One region of the Enterobacter asburiae genome, then DNA from elsewhere that is predicted to be linked to it. Evidence: predicted binding sites of a transcription regulator. Region 1 holds the regulator's gene; each other region holds the start of a gene.

Region 1 (5,186 bases):
ATGACGGTATTTCGTGGTTTACCCAGCCTGTCATGACCACATTTGATAAGGACAAAGTGCCGACGTGGTCAATTAAGTCAGATCGGGCAAAACTGACAAATGACCGTATGCTTTATCTGTATGGTCACGTTGAAGTCAACGCCCTGACCGCTGACTCGCAACTGAGAAAAATTACGACGGATAATGCCCAGATTAACCTGGTAACCCAGGACGTGACCTCGCAGGATCTGGTCACACTGTATGGCACAACATTTAATTCCAGCGGTTTGAGAATGCGCGGGAACTTACGCAGCAAGAACGCCGAGCTGATTGAAAAGGTTAGAACCTCCTATGAAATTCAAAACAAACAAACTCAGCCTTAAAGTAATTATCGCCAGCGCGATGCTGGCGACCAGTCTCCCCGCGCTTGCTGTAACGGGCGATACCGACCAACCGATCCATATCGAGTCTGATACCCAGTCTCTCGATATGCAGGGCAACGTCGTCACCTTCACTGGTAACGTCGTCATGACTCAGGGCACCATCAAAATTAACGCCGACAAAGTGGTCGTGACCCGTCCGGGTGGCGAGCAGGGCAAAGAGATCATTGATGGTTACGGCAACCCGGCAACCTTCTACCAGATGCAGGACAACGGCAAGCCGGTGAAAGGCCACGCCTCGCACATGCACTACGAGCTGGCGAAGGACCTGGTCATCCTGACCGGAAATGCGTATCTGGAACAGCTGGACAGCAACATCACCGGCGACCAGATCACCTATCTGGTGAAAGAGCAAAAAATGCAGGCCTCCAGCGAGAAAGGCAAACGCGTCACAACCGTACTGGTTCCGTCGCAGCTGCAGGACAAAGGCAAAGGCCAGGCCCCGGCACAGAAGAAGAGTAACTAATTCGTTATGGCAACATTAACTGCAAAAAATCTCGCGAAGGCCTACAAGGGCCGCCGTGTCGTAGAAGATGTCAGTCTGACCGTCAACTCCGGCGAAATTGTAGGGCTGCTTGGCCCTAACGGTGCGGGTAAAACCACCACCTTCTACATGGTCGTTGGCATTGTGCCGCGTGATGCCGGCAACATTATCATTGACGATGAAGACATCAGCCTTCTGCCGCTGCACGCGCGCGCGCGTCGCGGAATCGGCTACCTGCCGCAGGAAGCCTCCATTTTCCGTCGTCTCAGCGTTTACGATAACCTGATGGCGGTCCTGCAAATTCGTAACGATCTGACCAGCGAACAGCGTCAGGATCGTGCCAACGAGCTGATGGAAGAGTTCCATATTGAGCATCTGCGCGACAGCCTCGGTCAGGCACTCTCCGGGGGTGAACGCCGCCGCGTTGAGATTGCGCGTGCGCTGGCCGCAAACCCGAAATTTATCCTTCTGGATGAACCGTTTGCGGGCGTTGACCCGATCTCGGTTATCGACATTAAACGTATCATTGAACACCTGCGTGACAGCGGGCTTGGCGTACTGATCACCGACCACAACGTCCGTGAAACGCTGGCCGTGTGTGAACGCGCGTATATTGTGAGCCAGGGCAATCTGATCGCCCACGGTACGCCGCAGCAGATCCTCGAAGACGATCATGTTAAGCGCGTCTATCTTGGGGAAGACTTCAGACTCTGATAGGGTAGAGGTAACGTAACGCCGAACCGGAGAAAAATGCTCTGAACATGAAGCAAGGTTTGCAATTAAGGCTCAGCCAACAACTGGCAATGACGCCGCAGCTACAGCAGGCAATTCGCCTGTTGCAACTGTCCACGTTAGAACTTCAGCAGGAGCTCCAGCAGGCGCTGGACAGCAACCCCCTGCTGGAACAAACCGATCTTCATGACGAGGTAGATACTCAGCAGTCACAGGATACAGAAGCGCTCGACACCGCGGATGCACTCGAACAAAAAGAGATGCCCGACGAGCTACCGCTGGATGCCAGCTGGGATGAAATCTACACCGCCGGAACTCCTTCCGGTACGCGTGCAGACTACCAGGATGATGAGCTACCGGTCTATCAGGGAGAGACCACCCAGTCGCTGCAGGATTACCTGATGTGGCAGGTGGAACTCACCCCCTTCTCCGATACCGACCGCGCGATTGCCACCTCAATTGTCGATGCCGTTGACGACACCGGCTATTTGACCGTCACGCTGGACGATATCCTGGAAAGCATGGGCGACGACGAGATTGAGCTTGAGGAAGTCGAAGCCGTACTGAAGCGCATCCAGCGTTTCGATCCGGTAGGCGTGGCCGCAAAAGATCTGCGCGACTGCCTGCTGATCCAGCTATCTCAGTTCAGCAAAGAGACGCCATGGATCGACGAGGCGCGCTTAATTATTAGCGATCATCTGGATCTGCTGGCCAACCACGATTTCCGCTCCCTGATGCGCGTCACGCGCCTGAAGGAAGAGGTGCTGAAAGAAGCGGTGAATCTGATCCAGTCGCTCGATCCGCGCCCGGGACAGTCGATCCAGACCAGCGAGCCCGAGTACGTCATCCCGGACGTGCTGGTCAGAAAACACAATGACCGCTGGGTCGTTGAACTGAACTCAGACAGCATCCCTCGCCTGCAAATCAACCAGCAGTATGCCTCCATGTGCACCAGCGCGCGTAACGACTCCGACAATCAATATATTCGTAGCAATCTTCAGGAAGCGCGATGGTTGATCAAAAGTCTGGAGAGCCGAAATGATACGCTGCTACGCGTCAGCCGCTGTATTGTCGAACAGCAGCAGGCGTTCTTTGAGCAGGGCGAAGAGTACATGAAACCGATGGTACTGGCGGATATCGCCCAGGCCGTCGAGATGCATGAATCAACCATTTCCCGTGTCACCACGCAGAAGTATCTGCATAGTCCACGCGGTATATTTGAGCTTAAGTATTTCTTCTCCAGCCATGTGAATACCGAGGGCGGCGGCGAAGCGTCGTCAACGGCTATTCGTGCCCTGGTGAAGAAGTTGATCGCCGCGGAGAACCCCGCGAAGCCACTAAGCGACAGTAAGTTAACCACCATGCTGTCCGATCAGGGTATTATGGTGGCACGTCGTACTGTTGCGAAGTATCGAGAGTCTTTATCCATTCCGCCGTCCAACCAGCGTAAACAGCTGGTTTGACACAACCGATAAGGAAGACACTATGCAGCTCAACATCACTGGACAAAACGTCGAAATTACTGAGGCTTTACGCGACTTTGTGAACGCGAAGTTTGCAAAACTCGAGCAGTATTTCGAAAGGATCAATCAGGTCTATATTGTGTTGAAAGTGGAGAAAGTGACTCATATCTCGGATGCCACCCTGCATGTTAACGGGGGTGAACTGCATGCCAGTGCGGAAGGGCAAGACATGTACGCTGCTATCGACGGCTTGATTGATAAGCTTGCACGACAGCTCAATAAACATAAAGATAAACTGAAACAACACTAATTGTCCGGGCAGTTAACGGGTGCAGGACGGCCTGTTGTGAAACACAACAGGCCATTTGTACAGTTAGCGCTTAGGTGAAATTATGATGAACAACGATTCCGCTCTTCAACTGAGCAATGTCCTTAACCAGGAATGTACCCGCAGTGCGGTTCACTGCCAGAGCAAAAAACGTGCGCTGGAGATCATCAGTGAACTGGCTGCAAAACAGCTGGGCTTGCCGCCGCAGGTGGTATTCGAAGCGATTCTGACCCGTGAAAAAATGGGCAGTACCGGTATCGGCAACGGCATCGCGATCCCGCACGGCAAACTGGAAGAGGATACCCTGCGTGCCGTGGGTGTGTTTGTGCAGCTTGAAACACCCATCGCCTTCGATGCCATTGATAACCAGCCTGTCGATCTCCTCTTCGCGCTGCTGGTGCCTGCCGACCAGACGAAAACCCATCTGCATACGCTGTCGCTGGTCGCAAAACGTCTGGCCGATAAAACCATTTGCCGTCGACTGCGCTCGGCCCAAAGTGATGAAGAGCTCTATCAAATTATCACTGAAGCAGAAGGCAATCAGGATGATGCATAACCAGGAGATGGCCTTCACATCTGTTGTCCTGAGGAGAAACGGAACATGGTGCTGATGATTGTCAGTGGCCGTTCAGGGTCGGGGAAATCCGTTGCTCTGCGCGCGCTGGAAGACATGGGTTTTTACTGCGTCGATAACCTGCCGGTCGTGTTGTTACCCGACCTGGCCCGCACGCTGGCGGAGAGACAAACCTCTGCCGCCGTCAGTATCGACGTTCGTAACATGCCTGAATCGCCAGAGATCTTCGAACAGGCCATGAGCAACCTGCCTGACGCGTTCTCGCCTCAGCTGCTGTTCCTCGACGCAGACCGCAATACGCTAATCCGCCGCTACAGCGATACCCGTCGCTTGCACCCGCTATCCAGCAAGAACCTCTCTCTGGAGAGCGCTATCGATGAAGAGAGCGACCTGCTGGAGCCGCTGCGTTCTCGTGCCGACCTGATTGTCGACACCTCTGAGATGTCCGTTCACGAGCTGGCGGAAATGCTGCGTACCCGGCTGTTGGGTAAACGCGAGCGCGAACTGACGATGGTGTTCGAATCCTTCGGCTTTAAGCACGGTATTCCAATCGATGCGGACTACGTTTTCGACGTGCGCTTCCTGCCGAACCCGCACTGGGATCCGAAGCTGCGTCCAATGACCGGCCTGGATAAACCCGTCGCGGCGTTCCTCGACCGGCACACAGAAGTACACAATTTTATCTACCAGACGCGAAGCTACCTTGAGCTATGGTTACCTATGCTGGAGACAAACAATCGTAGCTACCTGACGGTGGCGATTGGCTGTACCGGCGGTAAACATCGTTCGGTTTACATCGCCGAACAGCTGGCCGACTATTTCCGCTCGCGCGGGAAGAACGTTCAGTCCCGTCATCGCACGCTGGAAAAACGTAAAACATGACCGTAAAACAAACCGTTGAGATCACCAACAAGCTGGGTATGCATGCACGCCCGGCGATGAAGCTGTTTGAGCTGATGCAGGGTTTCGATGCAGAGGTTCTGCTGCGGAATGACGAAGGTACCGAAGCGGAGGCGAACAGCGTGATTGCGCTGCTGATGCTGGATTCCGCCAAAGGGCGCCAGATTGAGGTAGAAGCCACCGGTCCTCAGGAAGAGGAAGCTCTGGCGGCGGTGATTGCCCTGTTTAACGCAGGGTTCGACGAAGATTAAGGTCTGCTATTCAGGCGGGTAGCGCTGCGCTTACC
Region 2 (5,186 bases), 450 kb from region 1:
GCTTTTGCCCGCGGACTGTGGCGGTGCAATGCATGCGCCACAAGCTCTTTACCGGTTCCCGACTCACCGTTAATCAATACGCTGATGGACGAGCGGGATAAACGACCAATAATGCGAAACACGTCCTGCATCGCCGGCGCTTCACCGATGATGTCTGTCGTTGGCCCAAAATCGGGCGCGTGGCGCGGCTGTTGCTGCTCCTGATAATGGCTAATCGCGCGCTCAACCAGCGCCACCGCTTCGTCGATATCAAAGGGTTTGGGCAGGTAATCGAACGCCCCTTGCTGATAGGCGCTCACTGCGGCATCCAGATCGGAGTGCGCGGTCATTATGATGACCGGAAGCATAGGGTGGCGTTGTTTGATCTGCTTTAACAGCGCCAGCCCGTCCATGCCCGGCATGCGAATATCCGAAAGCAGAACATCTGGCGTTTTGGTGGTGAGTGCGTCGAGCACTTCGCTGCCGCTCTCAAACGTCGTGCAGCTTAATCCTGCCCCTGTGAGCGCGCGTTCAAGCACCCAACGGATGGAGCTATCGTCATCGACTACCCAGACTATCCCTCGTTGCATAAACGTCACCTTTATTTTTTAATCGGCAGGAAAACCGAAAACTCGGTATGTCCCGGCCAACTGGTAAATTCAATTTTCCCGGAGTGTTGATCGATCAAACTGCGGGCAATGGATAAGCCCAGGCCGGTTCCGCCTTCGCGACCGCTTACCATCGGGTAGAACAGGGTGTCCTGCAAATGCGATGGAATGCCGGGCCCGTTATCCTCAACGTCGATTCGGGCGGCCAGCCGGTAGCGCACGCCGTGTAACGTGAGCTGGAAGGCGGTACGGGTGCGTAAAATAATCTCGCCGCCTTCAGGTCCCAGCGCCTGCAGGGCATTACGCACAATATTCAACAGGACCTGCTCAATCTGGTCCGGGTCATGGGCCAGTTCCGGCAGGCTTGGGTCGTAATCACGTACCAGCGTGACGTTCTCCGGCAGCTCCATTGAGACGAGCTTCACCACCCGCTCAGCCACTTTATGGATGCTTTCCGTTACGTGCATTCCCGGCTGCTGCGGGCCGAGAAGACGGTCTACCAGATTCCGCAGACGGTCCGCCTGCTCAATAATGACGTTGGTATACTCCGCCAGCGCGGGATCGGGCAGCGCCTTGGTCAGAAGCTGCGCTGCGCCGCGTAATCCACCCAGCGGGTTTTTGATTTCATGTGCCAGACCGCGCACCAGGTCACGGGCGGCAATTTGCTGCGCATGCTGAAGCTGCTCCTGGCTCAGTCGACGCTGATTATCCATCGGCGCCATTTCCAGCAGGATCAGACCTTCGGGAAGACGCTGCGCGGTCAGCGACAGAATGTGCGAGCGCCCGTCGATCACCAGCGTGACTTCGTTATCGGTAAACCCCTGGCCAGCCTGCAAACTTTCCTGCATCAGGCCAATATTCAGCGAAAAATAGCTCAGGAGTTCAGGAAGCGGGGTGCCGAACAGTTTACGTGCGCTTTGGGCGAGCAGCTGCTGCGCGGCCGGGTTGGCGTAATGAACGGCCAGCTCGTCATCGACCAGCAATATGCTGTTAATCAAAGAATTGAGGATCTGCCCAGCATCGGGCAGCGTGCCAGTTGCCATTCAGCAGTCTCCTGGAGTCGTTTGCACTAATTTAGTGCAGTATAGCGTTTTCGGCGTAAAAAGCGCGTGAGATCAGGTTGTTGGTGGAGAAAAAAGCCCATCCGGAGATGGGCTAAAAGTTTCCACGGCAACTACCCCCGGCGCTTATCACGCCGGGTAAAACAACTTTAATTAAACGCTGTAGTACAGCTCGAACTCAACCGGGTGTGGAGTCATACGCACGCGGTCGTTCTCTTCCATACGCAGGGCGATGTAAGCATCGATAGCGTCGTCAGTGAATACGCCACCTGCAGTCAGGAACTCGCGGTCTGCGTCCAGCGCCTGCAGGGCTTCTTCCAGAGAGCCAGCAACCTGTGGGATCTCTTTCGCTTCTTCTGGCGGCAGGTCGTACAGGTTTTTGTCCATCGCTTCGCCCGGATGAATCTTGTTCTTGATACCGTCCAGACCGGCCATCAGCAGTGCTGCGAAGCACAGGTATGGGTTAGCCGCTGGGTCCGGGAAGCGAACTTCGATACGACGCGCTTTAGGAGAAGCCACCACCGGGATACGGATAGAAGCAGAACGGTTACGTGCAGAGTAGGCCAGCATCACTGGCGCTTCGTAGCCCGGGACCAGACGCTTGTAGGAGTTCGTGGTTGGGTTCGCCAGGGCGTTGATCGCTTTAGCGTGTTTGATAACACCACCGATGTAATACAGCGCCTGCTCGGACAGACCGGCATATTTGTCGCCAGAGAACAGGTTGGTACCGTTCTTGGACAGAGACATGTGGCAGTGCATACCGGAACCGTTATCGCCAAACATTGGTTTTGGCATGAAGGTCGCGGTTTTACCGAAACGGTGCGCAACGTTGTGCACAACGTATTTGTAGATCTGAATTTCGTCCGCTTTTTTGGTCATGGTGTTGAAGCGGGTTGCCACTTCGTTCTGACCAGCAGTCGCCACTTCGTGGTGGTGAGCTTCAACAACCAGGCCCATCTCTTCCATCACCAGACACATGGTGGAACGAATGTCCTGAGCAGAGTCGACCGGAGGAACCGGGAAGTAACCGCCTTTCACGCCAGGACGGTGACCTTTGTTACCACCTTCGTATTTGGTGGAGGAGTTCCATGCACCTTCGATGTCGTCGATAGCCACGTGGGAGCCAGAAATAGAAGCACCGAAGCGGATGTCATCGAACAGGAAGAATTCTGGCTCTGGCCCGAACAGAACGGTGTCTGCGATGCCGGTAGAACGCAGGTACTCTTCAGCGCGTTTCGCGATAGAACGTGGGTCGCGGTCGTAGCCCTGCAGCGTGCCTGGCTCGAGGATGTCGCAACGGATGATCAGGGTTGGTTCTTCGAAGAACGGATCAATGACCGCAGTGGTTGCATCTGGCATCAGAACCATGTCGGATTCGTTAATGCCTTTCCAGCCACCAATGGAGGAGCCGTCAAACATTTTGCCTTCTTCAAAGAATTCGGCGTTCACCTGATGAGCAGGGATTGTGACGTGCTGTTCTTTACCTTTGGTATCGGTGAAGCGCAGATCAACAAACTTCACTTCATGTTCGTTCAGCATCGTCAAAACGTGTTCAGCGGACATACTTAACTCTCCAGATTGGTCATTGTCGTCGTGGTAACGAGGTCTTCAATTTCTGTTTGTACTGGCTGGTGCCATGTATTTTTTATAAAGCGAAATCTGTGCCAACTTTTAAAACACCCCAAAAAGGCGTTATCATGCGCACCATAGTGCAAAAGGGCTGCACCACAATGGATTTGTTGCACCAGTATAGTGCTTCAATGTGAACATTGAGCACCATATTGGTGCAATTTACGTTAAAGTGCCCTTTTACCGCTCCGTGAAAGCGATCACAAAGCATCTCTGCAATACTTGTTTGCGGGGGATGTTTGTGATCCTGTTTTGTAGTGCGATTAATCCGTGTACAATAACGCGCTATTTCTAAATGCCTGAGGCAAAGTTGTGATCGAAAATTTGCGTAACATCGCCATCATCGCGCACGTAGACCATGGTAAAACTACCCTGGTTGACAAGCTGCTGCAGCAATCCGGTACGTTTGATGCGCGTGCCGAAACCCAAGAACGCGTGATGGACTCCAACGATTTGGAGAAAGAGCGTGGGATTACCATCCTCGCGAAAAACACCGCGATTAAATGGAATGACTACCGTATCAACATCGTTGATACCCCAGGGCACGCCGACTTCGGTGGTGAAGTTGAACGTGTAATGTCCATGGTAGACTCCGTTCTGCTGGTCGTTGACGCAATGGATGGCCCAATGCCACAGACGCGCTTCGTGACCAAAAAAGCTTTTGCCCATGGTCTGAAGCCAATCGTTGTTATCAACAAAGTTGACCGCCCTGGCGCGCGTCCTGACTGGGTTGTTGATCAGGTCTTCGACCTGTTCGTTAACCTCGACGCGACCGACGAGCAGCTGGACTTCCCTATCGTTTACGCCTCTGCGCTGAACGGTATCGCAGGTCTGGACCACGAAGACATGGCTGAAGACATGACCCCGCTGTATCAGGCGATTGTTGACCGTGTTCCTGCGCCAAACGTCGATCTCGACGGCACCCTGCAGATGCAGATCTCTCAGCTCGACTACAACAACTACGTTGGCGTAATCGGCATTGGTCGTATCAAGCGCGGTAAAGTGAAGCCTAACCAGCAGGTCACTATCATCGATAGCGAAGGCAAAACCCGTAACGGTAAAGTTGGTAAAGTACTGACTCACCTGGGTCTTGAGCGTATCGAGAGCGACATCGCTGAAGCGGGCGACATCATCGCTATCACCGGTCTGGGTGAGCTGAACATCTCCGACACCATCTGCGATCCGCAGAACGTCGAAGCGCTGCCAGCCCTGTCCGTTGATGAACCAACCGTAACCATGTTCTTCAACGTCAACACCTCTCCGTTCTGTGGTAAAGAAGGTAAGTTCGTTACCTCTCGTCAGATCCTTGACCGCCTGAACAAAGAGCTGGTGCACAACGTTGCGCTGCGCGTTGAAGAAACCCCGGATGCAGACGCATTCCGCGTTTCCGGTCGTGGTGAGCTGCACCTGTCTGTTCTGATTGAGAACATGCGTCGTGAAGGTTTCGAAATGGCGGTTTCCCGTCCGAAAGTAATCTTCCGCGAGATCGATGGCCGTAAACAAGAGCCGTTCGAAAACGTAACGCTGGACGTTGAAGAGCAGCACCAGGGTTCTGTGATGCAGGCTCTGGGTGAGCGTAAAGGCGACCTGAAAAACATGAATCCAGACGGCAAAGGCCGCGTACGTCTCGACTACGTGATCCCAAGCCGTGGTCTGATCGGCTTCCGTTCAGAGTTCATGACCATGACCTCCGGTACCGGTCTGCTGTACTCCACCTTCAGCCACTACGACGACGTGCGTCCGGGCGAAGTGGGCCAGCGTAACAACGGCGTGCTGATCTCCAACGGTCAGGGTAAAGCGGTTGCGTTTGCGCTGTTCGGTCTGCAGGATCGCGGTAAGCTGTTCCTGGGTCACGGTGCTGAAGTTTATGAAGGCCAGATCATCGGTATTCACAGTCGTTCTAACGACC
Region 3 (5,186 bases), 490 kb from region 1:
CGCCAGCGCCCCGGTAATCGCCAGCCCGACCGCCAGCAGCGGGCCGAGCAGGCGTGCGATAAATGCGTCGCTCTGACCGAGCGCGAAGAAGGACTGGTAGATCACCCACTCCCCGGCAAAGCCGTTCAGCGGCGGCAGCGCGGCCATTGCCATCAGACCCACCAGCATGGCGAGCGAAATGACGGGCATCTTTTTGCCAATCCCGCCCAGCTTTTCGATATCCCGATGACCGGTGCGGAACCAGACGCTGCCCGCGCCGAGGAACAGGGTGCTTTTAAACAGGCTGTGGTTGACGAGGTGATACAGACCGCCGATAAAACCGGCGGCAATCAGCGCCGGATGATTGAGCGCCAGCCCGGTGACACCCGCGCCAATGCCGAGCAGGATGATGCCGATGTTTTCCAGCGTGTGGTACGCCAGCAGGCGCTGGATGTTGTGCTCCATCAGCGCGTACAGGCCGCCGACGAACGCGGTGATCATGCCCGCAATCAGCAGCACGATGCCCCACCACAGCGGCGGCTGTCCGCCGGTCAGCGTAATCGCCAGAATCCCGAACAGCCCCACTTTCATCACCACCACAGAAAACAGCGCGGCGGCGGGCGCGGAGGCATTCGCATGCGCCTGCGGCACCCAGCCGTGCAGCGGGATGATGCCGGCGAGCAGGCCAAAGCCGATCGCGCCCAGCAGCCAGACGTCGTTCCCCAGCGGATGGCCGTTGAGCGCAGCGAAGTCCAGCGTGCCAAAGCGTTGCCACACCAGCCAGCAGGCCAGCGCCAGCAGCAGCGTTCCGAGGCGTCCCAGCGCAAACCACAGCTTGCCGGAGGCGCTGCAGCCCGTCAGGAAGACGCCGCACAGCGCCATGATTTCCGCCATCACCACCAGCGCGCCGAGGTTGCTGGCGATAACGGTGCAGACCGCCGTCGCCATCAGCAGGTTAACCAGCAGGCCGTTGGCTTTAGCGTGCGGATGGCGGTGCCAGTCGATATTGAACAGGCTGATAAACAGCCCGCACAGGCCAAACGTCACCAGCCAGATGGCGTTCAGCGGCGTGATCTCAACCGTGTGGCGAATCAGCGGCATCACGGTCTCAGCGGACTGGCCACCGAGCAGGACAACGCCGCCTGCTGCCAGCGTCATCAGGCTAGCGACCGCCCCGCAGAGCCCGGCGATCGCGCCGCTCAGGGTTTTATGGAATGAGAAGATCAGCGCCAGAACAGCGGCGCCAGCAAAACAGGCTACCGCGCTGGTAATCATCATCGCCGCGTTCATTTCGCCCCCTCGTTAAGCGCCTGTAGCAGAGAAAGGTCGCCAAAATCACTGTTGATGGTCAGCTCGCGTTTACGCTTGCTGGTACGGGCGATGTCGCGAATGTTAACCAGAATCAACGCCTTAGTCGGGCAGGTGCGCACGCAGGCCGGGCCCTGTTCATCGAAGCTGCATAGGTCGCATTTCACCGCAACGGCACGGATGCCGGGCACCCAGTCCAGCAGCGTGCTTACGCGTGCCGGAGCCGGTGGCGCAGGCGGGGCTTTTGGCGAGTTGGCGTTCGCCGGAATGTGCAGCGGACGGCTGCCGGAAAATTCAATCGCGCCGAACGGGCAGGCAATGCCGCACAGCTTGCAGCTTACGCACAGGCTTTCGTTCAGCTGGACAGCGCCATCAATTCGGGTGATGGCATTCACAGGGCAGACGCCCGCGCAGGGGGCGTCTTCACAATGATGGCAGAGCTGCGGGGCAGACTCTTTTTCATTACGCATGACGTGCAGGCGCGGCATGGACTGCAGCCCATGCAGGCGATGCGTTTCCGAACACGCCGCCTCACAGGTTCGACAGCCAATACAGACCGTCGAGTCAGCAATTACAAAACGGTTCACCGGGTTATCCTCGGGTGATAGTCATTTTTGACGAAAAACTGTCTTGTCGACACTTCTCGACACGCAGGAGTCAGGCCACGTTTGCTGAGGCATTTCCGTCCATCAGCTGCTTTAGGTTGACCGGGAGATCGTGTTCAACGGCGGCGTACAGGCCGTTATAGACCGGCGCGATTTTTTCCAGATAGTGCTCCAGCACCTGCTGGCGGTCGCGGTTGCTGACGTGGCCGTCCACCATGCCGTCGGCCATCAGCTGCGCCTTCGCAATACACTGTTTTTCGCCGTCTTTTGTCTCGAGGTGGTACTCAATGGTGTGGCTGTTGAAGTTATCCGCCAGGGTAACGTTGATGATGAAATGGCCGAACAGGACGAAGCGCATGTCGCCCTGCGCCGCGCAGCTCATCGCGTGATGAAGACGCGCTTTCGAGAGGGTTATGCCCTGAACCAGAGAGTTGCAGTAGAGGTGCCACTGGTCCTGCAGCTGCTGATGACGCTGCGCGATGTAATCCGCTTTTTCGCTGATTTCCCAAATAGTCATAGAAGGTATCCGGTTAATGGAGATAGCGGCTGTTAAGCAGATTCCATGCCAGTTTTTATCTTCATGATTTTAAATGGGTTTAATTGCAAAACCGCTGTCATCGCCGCGGTGTCGACGTGTCATTTCGACAGCGTTGACATCGTCACGCCTTAACAAAAATCAAGCTGGCACCGTTATTGCATTCAATGGCGCAATTCATTGAGGAGGCGTCATGCACGAAATCACCCTCTGCCAGCGGGCCCTGGAGCTTATCGAACAGCAGGCAGTGCAAAACCACGCGAAACGCGTCACCGGCGTCTGGCTGAAGGTCGGGGCATTTTCCTGCGTCGAGACCAGCGCCCTGAATTTCTGCTTTGAGCTGGTGTGTCGCGGCACGCTGGCGGAAGGCTGCGAACTCCATATTGAAGAGCAGCAGGCGGAGTGCTGGTGCGAGCAGTGCCAGCAGTACGTCACCCTGCTGTCATCAAAGGTTCAGCGCTGTCCGCAGTGTCAGAGCACCGGTCTTCGCATCGTGGCGGACGACGGCATGCAGATCCAACGCCTCGAAATCGAGAAGGAGTAAAGTATGTGTAGCACCTGCGGTTGCGCCGAAGGCAACCTGTATATAGAAGGGGATGAACACCATCCCCATTCCGCGTTTCGCTCCGCGCCCTTTTCGCCTGCCCCACGCCCTTCTGCGGCACTGACCGGTATCACCTTCGCTCCGCAGCGCTCCGCTGCGGGCGATCTGCACTACGGCCACGGCGAAGCGGGTACCCACGCGCCGGGCATCAGCCAGCGCCAGATGCTGGAGGTGGAAATCAACGTGCTGGACAAGAATAACCAGATCGCCGCCCGCAACCGCGCGCGCTTTGCCGCCCGCAAACAGCTGGTGCTGAACCTGGTCTCCAGCCCCGGCTCCGGCAAAACCACGCTGTTAACGGAAACGCTCAAACGCCTGAACGGGCGCGTCTCCTGCGCGGTGATCGAGGGCGACCAGCAAACCGTTAACGACGCGGCGCGCATTCGCGAAACCGGCACGCCGGCAATTCAGGTCAATACCGGCAAAGGCTGCCACCTGGATGCGCAGATGATTGCCGATGCGGCCCCGCGCCTGCCGCTGGCGGATAACGGCATTCTGTTTATTGAAAACGTCGGCAATCTGGTCTGCCCGGCGAGCTTCGACCTGGGCGAACGACACAAGGTGGCGGTGCTTTCGGTGACCGAAGGCGAAGACAAGCCGCTGAAGTACCCGCATATGTTTGCCGCCGCCTCCCTCATGCTGCTGAACAAAGTCGACCTGCTGCCGTACCTGAACTTCGACGTGGATAAGTGCCTGGCGTATGCCCGTGAAGTGAATCCGGAGATTGAAATCTTGCTGGTCTCCGCCACGCGCGGCGACGGGATGGACGCCTGGCTGAACTGGCTGGAGAGTGAACGATGTGCATAGGCGTACCGGGACAAATCCATTCCATTGACGGGAACCAGGCCAAAGTGGAGGTCTGCGGCATCCTGCGCGACGTGGACCTGACGCTGGTGGGCAGCAGTGATGAAACGGGCGCCTCGCGTCTCGGCCAGTGGGTGCTGGTCCACGTGGGGTTTGCCATGAGCGTGATTAACGAAGCGGAAGCCCGCGACACGCTGGACGCTCTGCAAAACATGTTCGACGTAGAGCCTGACGTGGGCGCGCTGTTGTACGGCGAGGAGCGTTAGCCATGCGTTACGTTGATGAATACCGCGCCCCCGAGCAGGTGCTGCAGCTTATCGGGCACCTGAAAACGCGCGCGGCGCTGCTGGACTACACGAAAGAGAGACCGCTGCGGATCATGGAGGTGTGCGGCGGACACACGCACGCCATCTTCAAATTTGGCCTCGACCAGCTGCTGCCTGAGAACATCGAGTTTATCCACGGCCCCGGCTGCCCGGTGTGCGTGCTGCCGATGGGACGTATCGACAGCTGCATTGAAATTGCCAGCCAGCCCGACGTCATTTTCTGCACCTTTGGCGACGCGATGCGCGTGCCGGGGAAAAACGGCTCGCTGCTGCAGGCAAAAGCGCGCGGAGCCGACATCCGGATCGTCTATTCGCCGATGGATGCCCTGACGCTGGCAGAGAATAACCCCACGCGCAAGGTGGTGTTTTTTGGCCTGGGATTTGAAACTACCATGCCCGCTACCGCCATCACGCTGCAGCAGGCGAAAGCGCGCGGCGTCGAGAATTTTTTCTTCTTCTGCCAGCACATTACGCTCATTCCCACGCTGCGCAGCCTGCTGGAAGAGCCGGAAAACGGGATAGACGCCTTTCTGGCACCTGGGCATGTCAGCATGGTGATTGGCACAGACGCCTACGGTTTTATCGCTGAACAGTACAATCGTCCGTTAGTGGTCGCTGGTTTCGAACCACTTGATCTACTGCAAGGTGTGACCATGCTGGTTGAGCAGAAAATAGCGGCCCTGAGTGCAGTGGAAAACCAGTACCGCCGCGTGGTGCCGGATGCGGGAAATGAACGGGCGCAGCAGGCGATAGCCGACGTGTTCAGCGTTGAGGGCGACAGCGAGTGGCGTGGTCTGGGGCTGATTGCCGAATCCGGCGTGCACCTGACGTCAGCCTATTGCGCGTTCGACGCCGAAGCGCATTTCCACCCGCAGCCGCAGCAGGTTTGCGACGATCCCCGGGCCCGCTGCGGCGACGTGCTCACCGGTAAATGCAAACCGCATCAATGCCCGTTATTTGGCAATACCTGTAACCCGCAAACGGCGTTTGGCGCGCTGATGGTCTCCTCCGAAGGGGCATGTGCC

Evidence for each region. The regulator sigma-54, encoded in region 1, starts transcription at its own class of promoters, with help from an activator protein. The targets are predictions, from matches to a motif close to GTTGGCACANNTTTCGCTNT.
Region 2: a site for sigma-54 is predicted at 3,298-3,317, ahead of glnA (glutamate--ammonia ligase). Genes of this name have one in related genera too.
Region 3: a site for sigma-54 is predicted at 2,573-2,592, ahead of hypA (hydrogenase maturation nickel metallochaperone HypA). Genes of this name have one in related genera too.

The regions. Positions count from the first base shown of each region.
Region 1 is NZ_CP011863.1:4,051,822-4,057,007, reverse strand. It holds gene lptC (LPS export ABC transporter periplasmic protein LptC) at 1-362, shown strand, start outside; gene lptA (lipopolysaccharide ABC transporter substrate-binding protein LptA) at 331-885, shown strand; gene lptB (LPS export ABC transporter ATP-binding protein) at 892-1,617, shown strand; gene rpoN (RNA polymerase factor sigma-54) at 1,665-3,098, shown strand; gene hpf (ribosome hibernation promoting factor) at 3,121-3,408, shown strand; gene ptsN (PTS IIA-like nitrogen regulatory protein PtsN) at 3,491-3,982, shown strand; gene rapZ (RNase adapter RapZ) at 4,028-4,882, shown strand; gene npr (PTS phosphocarrier protein NPr) at 4,879-5,151, shown strand.
Region 2 is NZ_CP011863.1:3,601,044-3,606,229, forward strand. It holds gene glnG (nitrogen regulation protein NR(I)) at 1-569, opposite strand, end outside; gene glnL (nitrogen regulation protein NR(II)) at 581-1,630, opposite strand; gene glnA (glutamate--ammonia ligase) at 1,802-3,211, opposite strand; gene typA (ribosome-dependent GTPase TypA) at 3,590-5,186, shown strand, end outside.
Region 3 is NZ_CP011863.1:4,545,739-4,550,924, reverse strand. It holds gene hycC (formate hydrogenlyase subunit 3) at 1-1,269, opposite strand, end outside; gene ACJ69_RS22165 (4Fe-4S dicluster domain-containing protein) at 1,266-1,874, opposite strand; gene hycA (formate hydrogenlyase regulator HycA) at 1,945-2,409, opposite strand; gene hypA (hydrogenase maturation nickel metallochaperone HypA) at 2,621-2,971, shown strand; gene hypB (hydrogenase nickel incorporation protein HypB) at 2,975-3,838, shown strand; gene ACJ69_RS22145 (HypC/HybG/HupF family hydrogenase formation chaperone) at 3,829-4,101, shown strand; gene hypD (hydrogenase formation protein HypD) at 4,104-5,186, shown strand, end outside.